DNA from 2 places in the Microbulbifer sp. THAF38 genome. Region 1 is predicted to be linked to the other one. Evidence: predicted binding sites of a transcription regulator. Region 1 holds the regulator's gene; the other holds the start of a gene.
What was found. Region 1 encodes LexA, which represses DNA repair genes until DNA is damaged. Its sites were predicted from a motif close to ACTGTNTNTANANACAGT; they were not measured.
Positions count from the first base shown of each region.

Region 2: FIU95_RS09670 (VRR-NUC domain-containing protein) is a predicted target of LexA. The motif match lies at 3,978-3,995, and genes of this name have one in related genera.

Region 1 covers NZ_CP045369.1:1,969,853-1,979,275, reverse strand. Annotated here, with positions in the region: gene FIU95_RS08465 (class I adenylate-forming enzyme family protein) at 108-1,670, opposite strand; gene FIU95_RS08460 (TIGR00730 family Rossman fold protein) at 1,957-2,604, opposite strand; gene lexA (transcriptional repressor LexA) at 2,782-3,387, shown strand; gene FIU95_RS08450 (hypothetical protein) at 3,480-3,734, opposite strand; gene FIU95_RS08445 (DUF6586 family protein) at 3,838-4,326, opposite strand; gene topA (type I DNA topoisomerase) at 4,327-7,011, opposite strand; gene FIU95_RS08435 (hypothetical protein) at 7,226-7,750, opposite strand; gene FIU95_RS08430 (universal stress protein) at 7,896-8,339, shown strand; gene FIU95_RS08425 (ATP-binding cassette domain-containing protein) at 8,402-9,423, opposite strand, start outside.
Region 2 covers NZ_CP045369.1:2,273,111-2,282,533, reverse strand. Annotated here, with positions in the region: gene FIU95_RS09675 (ATP-dependent DNA helicase) at 1-2,264, opposite strand, end outside; gene FIU95_RS09670 (VRR-NUC domain-containing protein) at 2,267-3,922, opposite strand; gene FIU95_RS09665 (IS30 family transposase) at 4,192-5,139, opposite strand; gene FIU95_RS09660 (hypothetical protein) at 5,354-5,806, opposite strand; gene FIU95_RS09655 (hypothetical protein) at 6,244-6,675, opposite strand; gene FIU95_RS09650 (YbaN family protein) at 7,147-7,566, opposite strand; gene FIU95_RS09645 (4Fe-4S dicluster domain-containing protein) at 8,055-9,197, shown strand; gene FIU95_RS09640 (cyclic nucleotide-binding domain-containing protein) at 9,194-9,423, shown strand, end outside.

The DNA.
Region 1 (9,423 bases):
GCAGCAGCCAATCAAAAATTCAACCTTTGAGACAAAGCTGAAATATCATGGGCTGCGATCATAAATTGAAGAAACTTAATCTGTAGCGACAAACCACTTCGCGGCATTCACTTTTTTTGAATAATCGATAATTGTTCTTCTGCAAGCTTTTTTAGTGCCGCCCTATCAATTTTGCCAGTGGGGTTGAGAGGCATGCTATCCAGGATTATTATCACTTCAGGGGCCTTGTAACCGACACGCTCTCTCGCACAATCAATCACATCCTCAACACTTGGCGCAGTGACACCGCTCTTCAGCGTAATAAAAGCCCACACATCCTCTCCATGAACATCATTGTGAACGCCAACTACTCCAGCGAGATCAACCGCTGGATGCGCCATAACAGCTTCTTCAATTTCCTGGGGTGAGAGGTTTGAGCCATCTCGGACGATAATCTGCTTTTTTCGACCACGAAACCAAAAATAACCATGAGAATCGACACGCATAATATCACCGGTATCAAACCAGTCATTCTCAAGCACCGTTCGAGTTACTCCAGAATTAGCCCAATAACCAGCCATCACCGGCGCTCCACTGAGCCAGAGGTTACCATCTGTATCAGGGGCAACCTCCCTCCCCTCGCCATCACGTAAGCAAGCAATATAACCTGGAGAAACCTTACCAACGGACCCAGCCTTCTCTATTGAACTGGAAGGATTGAAAAGGCAATCTGGAGCCTCTGTGAGCCCGTAAGTCTCCTGGATCATCAGACCAGTCTTGCGGACAAATTCAACTGCAAGATTGAGCGGAAATTTATCACCACCAGTGACACACAATCGAAGTGACGCGAAGTCTTCACGCTTTGCATCATGATTGCGCTCCATCGAGATAAAAGCTGCGGGAATCATTACCAGCACAGTTGGCCGGCAAGATCGCAATAAGGAAAGAATTTCTGGTCCCTCAAAACTTTGAGGAATGACTACCATTGCACCTACAGAAAATGCAGCCATGGCTGTTGAAAGTGACCCCACATGTGCAATTGAAGCTCCTGGTAAAACAACGTCATTGCGTGAAAGGTTTAGAGCAATAGCAAAACTTGCCACTATAGACCCGAAAGAAAACTGACTGTGTATAACACCCTTCGGCTCTCCGGTACTGCCGGATGTAAAGAAAAGGAATGCACAATCCTCTAAATCTGATGAGGGAGGCCCAACCGCTGGCAATCCAGAATCAACCAAACTTTCAAAATTCCAGGTATTTTCAAGAGCACTCTCAAAAATAAGAATACCTTTACTCAATCCGCTAACAGATTTATTAGATCGAATATCCTCTCTAAGCTCCTCATCTACGCACAAGGCTACTGCGCCACTCACTTCAAGTGCACGATCAATTTCGGCTGAGGTGTAGCGATAGTTTAATGGAACTGCAACTAGCCCTAGCTTGATGCATGAGAGAAGAAAAATAAGCATTTCGCCTTGGTTCGGCATCAAAGATGCAAACCGTTCACCTTGACGAAAACCCTTCGCTGCCAGCCTCTCAGCCAAAGTATCAATATCTCTTTGCAATTCTCGCCAGGTCCACGCTCGACTGCTGCAAAGTAGTGCTATCTCATCTGGCTTACTATCTAGAGAGACCTCTAAGAGATTCTTCAAGTCCGCGGGCTTTAGTAGGGGGTCTCCATAAAAAGGCACAGTTTGGCGTCCTATTTAGAATGCAGGCTAGCTAATAAGTAAAAATACCCCTAATCACAAGCGATCAAATATAAGAATAATAGCAGGCTCATTAATCAGTCTGACACGCATTACAAACCGCTGAAACTGGCACCTGGTGATCAAAGGGGAGTATACGATGGGCAATAGCTCGGAATAATCAAAGCCCCAAAATAGAGAACCCCCAGGGTGTTTGACTAGCTCTGAAAAATTACCAGAGCAATAGCCAAACCTCTTCAACCCCAACAGAAACTTACAATTTTTTAAATTATTTTTGACTTTCTCTGCCGCGCAAATACTTCAAAATCAAGTGTACAGCCTCCTCGACGGTATCCACGATATGGAATAAATCGAGATCGCCTGAATCAATACAACCCTTTTCCAGCACTGTATCCACTAACCAATTGTACAACCCACCCCAATAGCGCTCCCCAACCAGCACTATAGGAAATCGCCTTACTTTTTGTGTTTGCACAAGCGTTAAAGCCTCAAACAATTCATCCAGAGTGCCGTAGCCTCCAGCTAGGCCAACAAAACCGGCGGCATGCTTAACAAACATAAATTTCCGCACAAAGAAATAACGAAAGTTCAAGCTAATATCCTGATACGGATTGGCTGCCTGCTCAAAAGGGAGTTCAATATTTAATCCAATTGAGGGGCCAGACTGCCCAAAAGCCCCTCGATTACACGCCTCCATAAGACCTGGGCCACCACCGGTGATTACCGGTATCCCCTCGGCAGCCAAAAGCCCCCCAAGCTTTACCCCCTGCTGGTATTCCAAACTATCCTCTGTGAAACGCGCGCCACCAAAAACCGTTACAGCCCCTTTTAGTGCAATTAGACGCTCAATCCCATCAACTAATTCCGACTGTATACGTAGAACCCTCCAAGCCTCGGGCATCTTTGCATCAAGCATTATTGTTCTCCCTTGTTCTCTCGTGCTGTCAGCTCTTTCAACTACTCTTTTTTTCACTCATTGTTTTCTTAATCAATGTAGCAGCTTGAATCGAGGCAAGGGGCGGGTTTGCGCAAACCTAAAATCTGTATATAATCCCAGCAACTGTATAAAAATACAGAAACTCTAGGTAAATCTATGACCAATCTCACCGCACGTCAGACTCAAGTATTAGAGCTGATCAAAACCTACCTGGATGACACAGGCTACCCCCCCACCCGCGCAGAAATTGCCCAGGAACTGGGCTTTCGCTCACCCAATGCCGCAGAGGAACACCTCAAAGCATTGGCGAGAAAAGGAGCCATTGAGATGGTCGCCGGCGCCTCCAGGGGCATTCGAATTCCAGATCACCAATCCGGTCTTCCCATCGTAGGACGTGTCGCTGCAGGCCACCCTATCCTGGCCACAGAGCATATTGAGGATTATTGCGACCTGCCCGCCAGCTTCTTTCACCCGCCGGCAGATTATTTACTCAGGGTGCACGGCATGAGTATGCGCAACGCAGGTATTCTCGATGGGGACCTGCTGGCCGTACAGAAAACCGAGCAAGTCAGAAATGGACAGATTGTGGTTGCCCGGATTGATGATGAAGTAACTGTTAAACGCTTCCGCCGCAAAGGCAATCAGGCAACTGTGCAACTACTACCCGAAAACGAAGACTTTGAGACTATCCAGGTGGATATGCGGGATAAGAACTTTGTGATTGAAGGGCTCGCGGTGGGCGTGATTCGCCAAACCCCTTAAGAGTAAACAGTTTACCAATGTCCATATACAACAACAGCGGCTTTAAGCCGCTGTTGAAACACTTTTACCTGCTCACCTTACCATAGATTAGATCAATGAATCGTATGGTTAACCGGCATTGATTCTTCCTCTTCGAAGTAACCAGGCTCCAGGTCATCAAGGTTCTGCACAGCTTCTATACCCGCTTCCAGCATTGCCCGAGCCACTGCTACTTTGTGCTTTCGTAAAAATTGGAGACTCTCGGCTGAGAAACGAATACTCACCAGAGGGTCCTCCTCGTGACCGGCGCGGCGTAGAGCCACATCGCCATTGGCCAACTCGATAATCTCAAAAGTTTCGGAGGACATTAGCTTTCCCTTCACTGCACATCAGTTTGCGCCCAGTGTACCACAGGCAATTTAGAAGTTTCAGTGGGTGCAAACAGATAGACAGAAAGGGAGCGAGGAGCCCTCAGCACTCCTCAAGATTGGCACGCTGCCTGCCTACCAACTCACTTAATGCAGCGTGCCATTTGAGCAGCACTTCGAAGGAAAGATCAACAACCACAGGGCCCGCGACATTGTGCGCTGGTATCAGATTGCCGCCCTGCCCCTTATCTTCCGCAAGCGGAGGCAGCCGCAAGAGTTGATGCCATGCACGTAAAAACTCGCTCAGCCAACTCCCCGGCTCTGAGACCAACAACTGCAATTCCCTTACTTCAACACTGGCTTTCCCCTGGCTGTGCAGGCTATCCACAATAACCTGCAGGGACTCAGGCTCAAACCCCAGTTGCAATTGATGGGAAAGCTCAGCCAGGAAGGCCCGGTAAGCTTTCCACAATTGCAACAGGGCACCTTCTTCAAGAGCCATTCGCTGAATAGCAGAGTCAAAACTACTTGTAGCAAGCAGTTGGCTCTTGCGTAGCGCGGATGTAACCAGGCCAGTGTAGGGATTGCTCATTTACTTTTTTGCCGCCACTTTCTTCGCTGCAGGCTTTTTCTTAGCTGCAGTAGACTTACTTGCCGCCTCAACCTTCCAGGCGCCATCTCGATAGAAAGCCTTCCAACCCGTCGCCTTTCCATCCTCCTCGGACTGGACATATTGCTCTTGGGTCTTGCGACTAAAGCGAACCACGGTATCCCGCCCCTGATCATCCTGTGCAGGTGCAGAGAACAAGAAACTGTACTTGGGATCGATCTCACTTTGGTGAGGTAGCAACTCTTTGACCAGCGGTGCGCGGGTTTCACGGTTTTTCGGGAACTGACTGGCAGCCAGGAATAACCCGGAGGCGCCATCACGAAGAATGTAATGGTCTTCAACCTTCTGGCATGCCAACTCAGGCATGGGCACCGGATCCATCTTCGGTGGTGCCGGCTGGCCATTCTTCAACAGCTTACGGGTGTTCTTGCAAGCTTCATTAGTGCAGCCAAAATATTTACCAAAGCGGCCAGACTTCAGCTGCATATCGCTTCCGCATTTATCACACTCAATAATCGGGCCGTCATAACCCTTGATTTTGAACGTGCCCTGCTCCACCTCGTATCCATTACAGTCCGGATTGTTACCACAGATATGCAGTTTGCGATGCTCATCGAGCAGATAGCTATCCATCGCCGTGCCGCACTTGGGACAACGGCGCTTCTCCCGCAGCTGACGGGTTTCTGCATCCTCATCCTTATCTGCGTCTATCGCCTCATCACCGGAAACCAGATTCATTGTATTGGTGCAACGCTCCTTGGGAGGCAGCGCATAACCGGAGCAACCCAGGAAAACACCGGTAGAACCCGTACGAATCTGCATATGGCGACCGCACTTACTGCATTCAATATCGGTATCCGTCGGCGTGTTGCGACGCATTCCCGCATCGCTGGACTGAGCCTTTTCCAGTCGCGAAGAGAAGTCCTGATAAAACTCATCAAGCAGCTGCTTCCAACCTTTATCGCCGTCGGCGACCGCATCCAGGGATTCCTCCAGGTTTGCGGTAAAACCGTAGTCCATCAGGTTTTTAAAACTTTCACTGAGACGGTCGGTGACAATATCACCCATTTTTTCCGCATAAAAACGGCGGTTCTCTAGCCGCACATAGCCACGATCCTGAATAGTGGAAATGATCGAGGCATAGGTTGAGGGTCGGCCAATACCGCGCTTCTCCAGCTCTTTTACCAGGGCTGCTTCACTGAAGCGAGCTGGTGGTTTCGTAAAGTGCTGTTTCGGGTCTAGCTGCTCTAGTGAGAGCTTTTCACCCACCTTCACATCAGGCAGCACTAGATCCTCATCTTTTTTACCTGCCGGAGGCGCGACCTTGAGAAAGCCATCAAAGCGAATCACCCGACCGCGAGCACGCAACTCAAATTCACCAGCGCTCACCACAATAGAGGTTGAAGTGTATTTCGCCGGGGTCATTTGACAGGCAACAAACTGTTGCCAAATCAGGTTGTAGAGCCGCTCTGCATCGCGCTCCATACCGGAAAGCATATTAGGGGCGACACGGACATCGGAGGGGCGTATTGCCTCGTGCGCTTCTTGTGCCCCCTCTTTGCTGCTATAGCTATTGGGATTTTCCGGCAAATACTTATCGCCGAAATTCTCACCGATATATTGCCGGGCCGACTCAACCGCCTCTTTACTCAAATTAGTCGAATCGGTACGCATGTATGTGATATGACCAGCTTCGTAGAGGCGCTGCGCTAGGGTCATAGTTTTCTTAACACTAAAGCCAAGGCGATTGCTTGCCGCCTGCTGTAGCGTCGAAGTAATAAAAGGGGCCCCTGGCTTGGAACTCGTAGGTTTGTCATCACGAGCACTGACAACAAAATCACTGCCCTGCAACAATTTAACCGCGCTTTTCGCATCGACTTCATTGGTAGGGCGGAAAGCTTCTCCAGCCTGCTTTTTAACTTCAAGGCGGAGCTTGTTCGCTTTGTTTGTGGCGGTATCGGCGAAGAGCGTCCAGTACTCTTCCGGGATAAAGGCGCGAATTTCACGCTCGCGCTCAACCACCAATCGCACGGCTACCGATTGCACCCGACCGGCGGAAAGGCCGCGGGCAACCTTTTCCCACAACAGCGGGGACACCATATAGCCCACGATGCGATCGAGAAAACGACGGGCCTGCTGAGCATGAACCCGATTGATATTCAGGCGGCCGGGGTCTTTGAAAGCCTCCTGAATTGCCGATTTGGTAATCTCATTGAAAACTACCCGGCGATAACGATCATCATTGCCACCAATGGCTTCGCGCAAGTGCCAGGCGATGGCCTCTCCCTCGCGGTCCAAGTCCGTTGCCAGGTAAATGTGGTCGGCATTCTCGGCAAGTTTCTGCAACTCGCTGACCACCTTCTCTTTACCCGGTAGGATTTCATAGTGAGCCTGCCAGCCATTATCTGGGTCGATACCCATGCGCTTGATCAGTTGCTCACGATTTTTCTTACGCTTGTAGACCTCTTTCGCCTCAGGGGAAAGTTTACGGGTCTCAGCCGCACGTCTTGCCCGCTCTTTTGCATCAACGGGCTGTTTGTTGCCGCCACCAGTTGGCAAATCGCGAATATGACCGACGCTGGACTTAACCACAAAGTCCTTGCCGAGATATTTATTGATAGTTTTCGCTTTGGCCGGCGATTCGACGATGACCAGTGATTTACCCATAAGCCTTTGATTTCAAATGAAAAATTTACTGCTATCCGAAGCATTTCAGACCCGTAGTTCGGGCCCGCGCTGCGCGAATATATAAGCTCCACTAGGGGCGGGGTCAAGGGAAGCTGACAATTTTTGCTGTCGATTCGCCAAATTTCACCACTAAAAAGGAGCAAAATTGTGACATTTTCCCTTATTTGGGCAGCCTTCTAAAACGCCTGCCACCCTAGTCCTCAGGGAGCTTGATCGGATTAGCCCTGCGCACCGCTTCCTCTATTAATGGTGCGTACTCCGCCAAACTGTCAGACAGCTGTGAAAAAGCCTTTACCCCACCGTTCTCTTGCCATTGCACCCCCAATCCGACATCGGTTGCGATAATCGCACAGCAATCTGACGGCAAACTATCCACTAACTGATGCAGGTACTGCCATGCCGCCTGAGGCGCCTTAACGCTATTCCTCCAATCCCAATTGCCGGCAAAGTTCATCTCATGATTAATACGCTGACGCTGCAGCGCCCAGCCAACCTGCAGGCGCTTTCGGTCATTCCATCGGTAGCAATATACTGCAGCGGTCCCCTCCCCCAGTGCCGCAGGTAAGGTCTGGATTTGCACGGTAATACCCGCCTTGGCAGCACGCCCCCGCAAATCCGCCAAGCGGCTATCGCGTTGATTGGGCTTCAGCCACATCACAGGCCCTAATACCAGGGCAATAGCAAAGCCAATAATAATTACCGGTAGCCACTCGGACATGTCGGTTCCTTACGATGATGAAAAAGCGGCCTATTCTGCGACGCCTTATATGATCCATGTCAAACAGTTTTTTTTACGGTAGACTGAAAATGGCTGTCGCAGGAGGCCCCTCAGGGCAAAAATAAAAGACAGGAGTTAATGGAATATGGCGAAATATCAACGAATTTTGGTGGGGTTGGACCTCTCAGAAGAGTCGTCACAGGTTATAGAGAAAGCAGCGACTCTCGCTGAAGCTTTCAACGCTGAAATCAGCTTAATGCATGCGATTGAACCCCTGACATTTGCCTACGGTGGAGATATCCCCATGGATTTGTCGGAGGTGCAAGACCAGCTGCAAAGACAGGCCAAGGAACAACTGCAAAAAGCGGCCCTACCGCTGAATATCCCTGCTGAGCGTCAGCATGTTATTTTGGGGCAGCCATCCACCGAGATACACCGCTTAGCCAAAGATCTCGACATAGACCTTATCGTAATCGGTAGCCACGGGCGTCACGGGCTGGCGTTGCTTCTCGGATCAACATCTAATGGCGTTCTTCACGGCGCCAAGTGCGATGTTTTAGCCGTTAGAGTTTATGTAGAGGAAGAGTGAGCACCTCTCCTTTACAGCACGAGAGGTGGTGCTAAGCACCACCTCTTCCAAATACACAAACCCTATTCATCGCCCCCTTCCAACTCCGACCAACGATCGAAAGCGGTCTCTAATTGGGCCTGCTTCTCTGCAAGTGCATTCAATCGGCTCTGCACTTCGGCTTGCTCCTGCTGATAAAAAGCAGGATCGGCCACCTCGGCCTCAATAGTGCCAATTTCCTCTTCAAGCTGCTCAATCAAAGCCGGCAGGCTGTCCAGTTCACGCTGCAATTTATAGCTGAGCTTCTTTTTCTTAGTCTGCGACTTATCCGCTTCAGCCGGCTTGGGTTTTACCTTAGCCTCAGGAACCTCTTTCTCCTTCACCTCCTGCTCGAAACGGCCTCCTTGGCGAATGAAGTCGGCATAACCACCGACATACTCACGGATGCGACCATCTCCCTCAAAAGCCAGACACGAATCCACAACATTGTCGAGAAAAGCGCGATCGTGGCTGACTAATATCACAGTGCCACTGAACTCCAACAGCAATTGTTCAAGCAGTTCCAGGGTTTCCACATCCAAGTCATTAGTCGGTTCGTCGAGCACCAAAATATTGGCTGGTTGACTGAACAATTTTGCCAGGAGGGCTCTATTGCGCTCACCTCCACTCAAGGCACCGACCTTGGTACGCGCTTTCAAACCACTAAAGAGAAAGTCCGACAAATAAGACATGATATGGCGACTCTTACCGCCAATGGTGACCGAGTCGCGCCCCTCGGCAACATTGTCCAGCACGGTGAGCTCAGGGTTAAGCTGGTCTCTACGCTGGTCAAAGTAGGCGACCTGCTGTTTGGTGCCCAAACGGACTTTCCCGGACTGCGGTTGGAGATCTCCAAGCAGCACTCGGATCAGTGTGCTTTTGCCGACACCATTGGGGCCAATCAACCCCACCTTATCACCGCGCATCAAGGTAAATGAGAGGTCGCGGATTAGGGGAGCCTCATTGGGGTAGGCAAAGGTAACATTGCTCAGCTCGGCCACCAGCTTACCGGACACTTCACCACTATCGAGAGACATCCGGGCAATACCCTGCTGCGTACGGCGCG
Region 2 (9,423 bases), 300 kb from region 1:
TGCTTTGCTGATTGTCGTAGTAGCTCTTGCTCTTCATTTACCTGGGGAAGGCCGGTACCTACGATAATAGTGCCAATCAATTTCTCCCCGACAAAATCAACGCCCTCAGCAAAGACTCCCCCCATAATGGCAAAACCCAGGCTTTGTGCACCTTCACTAAACGAGGCTAAAAAGGCTTCTCTTTCGCAATCACTGGCTCCGGGTGTTTGTTGTAGCAGTTGTATCTTCGGGTGATCCATTTTGAATCGCTCTGCAACTATTTGCAGGAACTGATAAGAAGGGAAAAACACCAAATAGTTGCCGGGATGGCTACGGTAAACGCAGGCAATCAGGTCCACTAATTCTGGTAGCGCACTCTGACGTGCCTGGTAGCGGGTATCTAAGTAAGAACAAAGAAATACGCCCTGGCGGGAGGGTTCGAAAGGCGAAGGAAGTACCAAGTATGGGGTCTCGGGCTCAACCCCAAGTTGTGCAGAGACGAAATCTATGGGGCGCAGTGTGGCTGAGAACAGAATACTCCCATGAAACTGGGAAAATGACTCCCGCAGGAAGTCTGCGGCATTCAGGCATATCAGCTTTAGCTGATGCTCCTCCCAGGGGGCATCCCGATCGATTACCCGAGTGAGGGCTTGGTGTTGATCTGAAAGGATTTGTTCTATGCAGGCGTATCGATAAAGATTTTTTAACCAGTCCCCGATTTCCTCAGGGGGAGATTTTGCCTGCTCCGATAGCTCACTCAGTGCATCTAGCACCTTTTGGATAGCGCGAGACACAGCCGCAGGACGATGCTTTTCGCTATCCAGCGGGCTACACCAGGCTTGTACACTTTGGCTTGAGCGCATTTCCTTATAGAGGTTTTGCTCTTGAAACCTTTTGCTCCATTGAGAAAGTGCGCGCACCAGGGCTTGGATACGCCGATACAGCTGTGGGTAACTGCTCTTACAAGCCAAGGCGGCGCGGCGACTATCTTTGCGGCTCAAACTGGCGCTGTGCATTTCCCGTGCGCGCTCGCTCAAGTTGTGTGCTTCATCTACCAATAGTGCGCGCTTGTAACGTGAATCTTGCAGTGTGGAAATACGCACTAAGGGGTCAAAGACATAATTGAAGTCACAGACCACCAGATCGGCCCAGGGCAGCATTTGCAGGGACAGCTCAAATGGGCAGAGATGCCACTGATCGCCAACTTTCGCGATTTCTTCAGGGGTGATTAAAGGTTGCCCCAACAGTTGTTGGCGCGCTTGGGGTAAGCGCTCATAGAAGCCTTTGGTGCGAGGGCAGATACCCTCTTCATCGCGATTGCACAATCCCAGTTTGCAGGCACAGGTCTTATCGCGGGCGCGCAATTCCAGCAGAGAGAGCTTTAGCCCACCCTGATGTAGCTTTTTAATGGTCTCCCGCACCACCTGCCTACCAGAGTTTTTCGCGGTGAGGTAGAGCAGCTGATCCACCTTTCCCTCACCAAGGGCTTTGATAGCGGGGAATAGGGTGCTAATCGTTTTGCCAATACCGGTGGGTGCCTCAACCACCAATTGGCCGGCATCCCTGAGACAGCGATAAGCGGTTACCGCCAGCTGGCGTTGACCGGGTCGGTATTCGGGGAAGGGAAACGATAAATTTTTCGCAGCCTGGATCAACCGTTGCCGATGTGCTTTCCAGTCACTATGCCATTGGATATATAAGGTGAGGGCATCCTTGGCAAAGCTCTCCAGCGCCCTCCAGGTGAAAAGGCGTTGCTCTGGGTAGGACTTTTTCTCCTTGAGGTTATACCAGAGCATTTGCAGCGAGACTTCTGCAACGGAATCTCCCTTTTGCCGAAGTTGTTGCAAGTAACAGAAACCATAGATTTTAAGCTGGGCCCAATGTAGCTGGCGAGTGGCCTCTGGCAGCGCATCTGGGTGGCAATAGGTGGTTTTGATTTCATCCAGCTGGGGGGGCTGGTGCAAGTCAGCTTGTGGGTGAAAGATATCCACCCTTCCTTCCAAGACAACAGCCTGGTCAGCGCACTCCAGCTGCACTTGCAAACGGTATTCGGCTTCCGACCCTTTAGGGCGCCGCTTTTGCAGCTTTTGGTGGGCCCGGATACCCTCTTGGGCAGTTGGACCTGGCCCACCGGTATGAATTAAATCCCCACTGCGGCAGGAGAAAGCCACTAATTCACCCACAGAAATCTGTAGGGCAGGGGCGCATTCGGACGGGGTATGATCCTCTGTAGGCTCTTTTATCAGATCTGGCTTTTTGAGCGCCTCCCCCACGACTGTTCTCAAGACTACAACCACTCCACATGTATCACCCGGTGGGGAATATTTTGGGCCGCGAAGAAAGTCAGCCAGCGCTGCTGGTTTTGTTGCAGGCGATCTCCGGGGCCTTTGACCTCTACAAGCTCATAGCCACCTTTATCTGGAAACAAAATCAGATCTGGCAGGCCATTGCGATGATGGGTGATATCGCCAAGTAAACGTTGAAACAGTGAACGCCAGTGCTCAACCGGGATACGATCCAGGGCTAGCTCCAGCAGTTCCAGAGAGAGCGCCTCCCAGGCGACGAGCGGATTAGCAATGCCCAGCTTCTCCCGATAGGTTTCCATAACTCGCCGTTTTAATGCACTTGGACTTAGCTCTGTTAAGCGTTGTTCAAACTGAGCGTGGCGCGACATGTAAAAATGCGGGGTACGGAAGTCACTAGGTGCTATTTGGAAGGGATTATAGAAAGCACCGGGAATGGGAGCAAACAGAATGTCCCAGATATAGAGGCCGAGTACCCCGTTAAATAAACTGTTCTCCACATAGTGGCAGACACCTTCCTCCCGGCAAGCCAGCTCCAAAGCTGTCTGAATCTCTACTCTTTTTGGAGATTGGGGCAGGGCAAATACTTCTAGCTGTGGCTGGCAAGGCTGTGGATTCGCCCAATTCTGGGTAGAGTCCATCCGTTTGGCGGTACGATATCCAAAGCGCTCGGCAAAACATCGTTCGGCTTCGTTGAGTGGGGAGTCGAGGATCTCCCGGCAAAGGCAAAGTGCCAGCTCGGGATTGCCACGTTTAACCGCAATTCTTGCCCGGCGTACACGGGCCGGAGGTTGCCCGCAGTCTCGATAGAGGCTATCGGCGGCCTCTAGCTGATCCAGTCTTTCCAGTTGGCGGGCCAGTTTTAGGCGTAGGCGATCCACTCGCCTCGTCAGCGTCAAATCCCCCGGAAGGCCAATGGGCAATTGACTGGCAAGGTCGAGAATTTCACTGGCACCACTAGCCAGTACCTCCTCGGCCTGCTCCAGGCAATCGTAGTAGAGCAAGTACTGTTTGATTTGCTCACGGCTTTGGAAGGGCAGTTGGTGCCTGTCTAGTGTGTAGGACTCATACCGGTACAACCCAAGATCCCTCAGCACATAATCGGTCAGGTCCTGATTCAGGTTGCCAAAAAAGCATAGTTTGAAGGTTTGGAAGTATTCAGCCCCCTGAAGTGCTAGCAGGCCCTCTTCGGCCATTAGCTGTTCTCGCCATTCTGTGGAGGAAGCTAACAGGGCCTCTTCCAGCTCCATCCGCTTGAGGGACTTGCTCAAACCAACCGGGCCCGCTGCGAATAACTCTGCTTTGGTAAACAGCGGTAAAAGCGCTGGATCTTGCAGGGGAGGATTCCTGATTAAAAGCCCTGCGGAACAAAGAGAATCTACAGCCTCGGGGAGCTTGTTGATTTCCTGGTAAGACAGCTTTCCTTCCCTGAACAGAGCTCCAGCTGATGATGGGACCCCCTTGCGAGAGAGTAGCCTTACATAAAGACGCTGGCTATCAGCATCAAGCTCACAAAATAACCTGTAAAAACTCAGTTCGCTGGTGGAGAGAAGCTGCGTATAGCGAGAAACAACAAAATCAACCAGTGTGCGAAAATTGGTCAAATAGTAATCAGGTGCTAGCTCAATAGAGGTGGCCATGGTAAGGGCAACAATGTGTCAACGATGGATCGTGGTGGGTAGTAACGGCATAAAAGCTGTATGGTTATACAGCATATAGCTTCTGGAGACAAAGCCAAAGGCTGACTTTATGGACATAGAAAAAGTACAGCGGCAGTAAGCTGTGAATGATTCGAAGAAGCGTCCTCGCTGATAAATTCAAGGGACCATTGGATAAGCTATTCAAGAAAGAAATTTTTTGAGAGGAAGTGAGAGCCAATAAAGAATAAATTTTAATCGCTGAGTTCAGCCTAGATTGCCAACATAAGTGACACACGTTTACCCGCCAAAAATTCCAGCGGGCTCAAGTAATTTAGTACTTTCCTAGGTCGAGTATTGATTCGAAACACTGCGTCATCAATACGGCTTTTTGGTATCTTGCCAATTTCCACTCCTTTTGGGAAGAAGCGCCTCAAAAGGCCATTAGTGTTTTCGTTCAGCCCGCGTTCCCAAGAGTGGTAAGGTTTCGCAAAATATATTCTGCATCCTAGCTTCTGCGCAATCGATTGATGACCTGCAAATTCTCCTCCATTATCGAAGGTGATGGTTTTACAGATGGCCTGATATGGCTTCAACATCTGCTTGATCGCCCGGCTCACTGTTTTCTTGCTCTTATTTGGGACTCTGCGAGTGAGCAATAATTTGGAAACTCGTTCAACCAGTGTCACCAGATAGCCATCTTGACCATAAACTGTATCGCCTTCCCAGTGACCGATCTCAGTGTTTTCATCGACAATCGCAGGTCTTTGATCAATATCTATGCGCTCTGGAATAAGCTTTACGCCTGCCTCGGAACCTGCCCGTTTCTGATAAGGTTTGGCTTTCCTTGGCAGACGTGACCTCCAGTTAAGTCGACTGACCCAGCGGTAAATTGTTGAACAACTAACCGTTTTCGCACACCTCTCAAGCTGCATTCGCCCAGCGATTTGTTCAGGACTTGCATTTTTCAGCTGGTGGTCGATTTGTACCTGCATGGCAAAGTCGAGCTTGGTATGTTTAATAGCTCCGTGCCGTCGTTGCAGTGCCTGACGGTGGGCACTCTCGGCACAGTAAGGGCTGTAACGACCAAGCTCACGAGAGATAGTCTTATTGGATCTATTGAGGCGTAGTCCAATGGCTCGGGCTGAATAGTTCTGCCCATTAAGGACCTCAATCTGGTATCGTTCTTTCAAGGTCAGCTGGTTGGTACGGGTTCCCATGAGGTTCCTGGCTTGTTTGTGTGGAAGCTTACTAGCCTACAACCAGCTGGCCTCCTTCGCTATCGCCAAGTGTGTCGGTTATTGTGAGAATCTAGGCAGTACTCAATGATTTTATCCATTGGCTTGTGAGTGGCAGGATAATAAGCTTGTAAATAGAAGGGGCAATTCGCCCCTCCTATTCAGCCAAAAATGGCATCATTTAGCGCTGTAAAACTCAAGAAGCTTGAATTGAGGTTTTGCTTTGATGCGCGTTCGACTTGGGAACCTGTACTCTATATTCTGGGAACATATTTACGGTAACAGTAAAGTCGCACTTAGTAGGGCCGGCAACATGCTTCAGACCCCACCAGTATTTTATTTTAACGGTTTCGCCTGGGGCGATGGGGTGGCCGTAGCTTACAAAGCCATCTTCTATTGGAGTACCAGCTGAATTACACAGGTAGGCATCCCAGGTCATACCATTGTCATCGAGATCCAAGAATACCTTGGCGTCGAGGATAGGAAATTTTCCGGTGTTTTTGAGCTCTATAAGCCCCTGAATATAACTTCCTTCAGTGGAGTCCTCGATACCAGTCCATGCAGCCCAGTGAAAACTGGTTGCCTCAAGACTATCAGAAATAAATGGCTTATCCGTATCCCAACCTTCAACATGACCAATATTTGACATGATTAATCCTTTTCTTCAGAAATATCATTAAAAAATTAATGACTGCAAGTGGGTACCGCCTATTTTTAAAACGAAAACCTGGGAAGAGGGGAAAGTAAAAGTAATAACAAATCAAAAAAATACGAGATGTATATTATGGGCTTTACCCTAAGATCCCTGCTAACTGTGCACCCCTTGGCGCACAGGCGGAGTATCGGGGCCATAAAAGCCGATATCAACCCCTTAAATATTAGATGCGTGATAGTTACGAGATGAACAACGCCAAAATTTTTAATGGGGATAGTATGTATGCCAAATAAAAAAATCTTTAAGCAATTGTTTCGCATTGTGCTCACAACAATTGGTCGTCACAAAGGCTGGCTAGGTTAAAGTAAATTCCACCAAGGTTTTCAGGGCTATGTTTTTATAAGCATAAAAGGGTAGAAGTGGAGCGGCTATTATTTTATATATCGAAAAACTTTACGATACCTAAAGATAATAAACCAAAGGAATAAGGCAAGTGGTGTAATCATCAATACGGCCATTTGATTTTTTAATACCGCCATATTCATTGTGATGATTACAGTCCCCAGCTTATAAATGTCGGTTGCAATGATTACAGGCAGAAAAAACGCCCAGAATCTTGCGTTGCCTATTTTTTTGGCAAAAGCCAACCCAAAGAAGCCTACAAAATAAGTGGTATAAATGATCAAGCTGGCGATTAACCACCAGATCGGCTGATTGTACTCATTATAAGCAAAGGCTTCATACTGAGATGTCAGTTCTATCGGAACCAGAAGGAAAAACAATACCTTCCAGAGCACACTTGGCTTATAGATTAAAGATCCATTACCAAGAGCACTATCTGGGGCCCGGTAGAGTTCATGCATGAAACATCCCTATTATTATTACTTTGCCGCTTGTAAATCGTTCACTAGAGATTATCTTGCCAGCCCAAGATTCTCGAAGCTCTCCCGATAAAAGAGGCCAGCTAAGGGGCGCCGCAATCAACGAGAGGGCGCAGAGGATATTATGATCCCAGGCAAAGTCAACTAATTCATCCGTCATTTTTATGACATTGCGAAATCAACCTGAAAACCACATTTTTTAGTCGAATTCATACCACTTGAATGCGGAAAATTAGAGGATAAAACAGGGCAATACCCACTAGGTGGTAAATTTCTGTGATGCCAAACGCAAAGCTGCGGTTTGACCTTTGGTGACACAAGGTGTGTTCACATAAAATTTTTATCTTTAGTGCTGTCAGTTATTCATTTTATGGGAGTACTTTCCCTTAAGCCGTTTAATAATTTAAAGGCAAAGAATACTGCAAGATTATTATGCTACAGGGCAGTATCGGATTATTGCTCTGCTGGTTCAGGCCGACTCCAAATCCAAAACAACCCGCAGCCCATGCCACCAATAGCGAAAAACAGTAAATACAGATTGGCGATATGATGAATAGCCAGTGCCATAGAGAGAGCCATAGTCAGGGTAGCCAACAGCTTGGTTCTTCTGCTGATATAACCACTGCGCCAGGTTCTTAACAGGTGCCCAAACAAACGATGGTCTTCAATCCACTGGTGCATCCGTTCAGAACTTTTTGAGGCCGCCCAGGCACCCACAACAATGAATACCGCAGAAGGTAATCCCGGTAAGATGGCGCCAATGATTCCAACAAGAATAAAGAGACAGGCTACAGCTCCCCAGAGCCAGCGTAGCCACCCTTTGGCCAACTGAGGGGTAGCCATGTCAGGTACATCTTCATTACGTTGACTCAACCTGGATCTCCAGTTTGTAACCCACTACACAGATAAAAGAACAGTCACCCGCTCACTATATCAAATGACCCGCAATGAGTGACAGCTGAAACAAGCGCATTCTCAGCCAGCTTGACAGTTATCGCTTATATGAACCTTAAGATTGAATAGGTTATTTTAAGTAACACCACTACGGAAATTAAAATGTGTCACAGAAACCACCATGTGACTAACCTAGTGATTGGTCTCATCCGATAAGCCCTGTCGGTTTCGGGTTTTCTGAAAATTATCTGCCCTAAAGAAAGTAACGCCTAAAAACGCCCACACACGCCTGCTCTTTAAAAGAGAATAGGTATATTGCCATCTTTTCCAACCCCTGATAGCCCGTTATAGAAAACACTTCCATCAATACATGATGCCTTCGAGTGATCGCGGCTTTAACACTACACTCATTATCAGTACTGACATTGGCACCCAATCTTCATATATAGATATGAGCAATAAGCACTATGGATTATCGGCTGCAAGCGCCCGACCTGGAGTGCCTCATTCAAGCAATCCGCAATCAGGGCTACCTACTATATGGGCCCACTCTAAACGACAGGGCCATAACCTACGGTGAGATTCACTCGGTCTCAAGCCTCCCGCAGGGATGGACCGATGACCAGCAGGCAGGGCAGTACCGGGTTAAGCGCCGGGGGGACAAAGCCTATTTTGGCTATGCCGTGGGACCACATTCCTGGAAGAAATATCTGCAATTGCCTCGCCGGCCTGTTTGGAAGGCAGCCAGGCAAAATCAAGCTATAGAAATTATTGAGGTTCAGGAGACAGCTCCAAAACAGGCGTTCCTGGGAGTGCGCAGCTGTGAGCTGCATGCAATCGCCATCCAAGATCGGATCTTATCTCAGGGGGATTACCACAATGAGAGCTACCGCCAGAGGCGGGCGCAGTTGTTCACTGTTGCGGTGAACTGCACCTCGGCGGCAGATACTTGCTTTTGTACCTCTATGAATACCGGCCCCGAGGTCACTTTGCCCAGCGACCTGACCATGACAGAGTTGATTGAGGGAGAAGAGCATTACTTCGTGATCAGAAGTGGCTCTGAAGCCGGTACAACAATTATGGAGAAACTCCCTTTACGCCCAGCAAGTGAGGAGGAACGAAAGCTGGCAAAAGGAAGGGTGGAGGGGCTAGCAGAGGAGATGCGGCGCGGACCGCGCCACTTCGATAGCTCGGATCTGAAAGAGCTGCTTTATAGAAACCTCGATAGTGCCAACTGGGAAAAGGTCGCGGATCGCTGCCTGTCCTGTGCCAATTGCACCATGGCCTGCCCGACGTGCTTTTGCTCCACGGTTGAGGACACCACCGACCTCAGCGGAGAACATGCCGAGCGCTGGGAGCGTTGGGATTCCTGCTTTACCGCAGACCTCAGCCATATTACCGGTGGCTCAGTGCGCGCCGATACCCGCTCCCGTTACCGGCAGTGGATGACTCATAAGCTGGCCAGCTGGCACGACCAATTTGACAGCTCTGGTTGCGTAGGCTGTGGTCGTTGCATCACCTGGTGCCCGGTGGGTATCGACCTCACCGAAGAGGTACGCGCTATTCGAGCCCTGGATCAAACACAGACGCGCAGCCAGGAGAAGCCATGAAAACCATTGCCGATCTGCTCCATGAGCACCCCTTCTTTCGAGGTTTGGCGGAGAGTGATCTGCAGTTCCTGGCCTCATGCGGAGAAAATTGTGTCTACCACAAAGGTGACTATCTGGCGCGTGAAAACAGCCCGGCAAACCACTTTTTCCTGATTCGCAGTGGCCGGGTAGCAGTGGAAACCTTTGTTCCCAATCGCGGCCCTCTGTGTCTGCTCACGTTGCATGG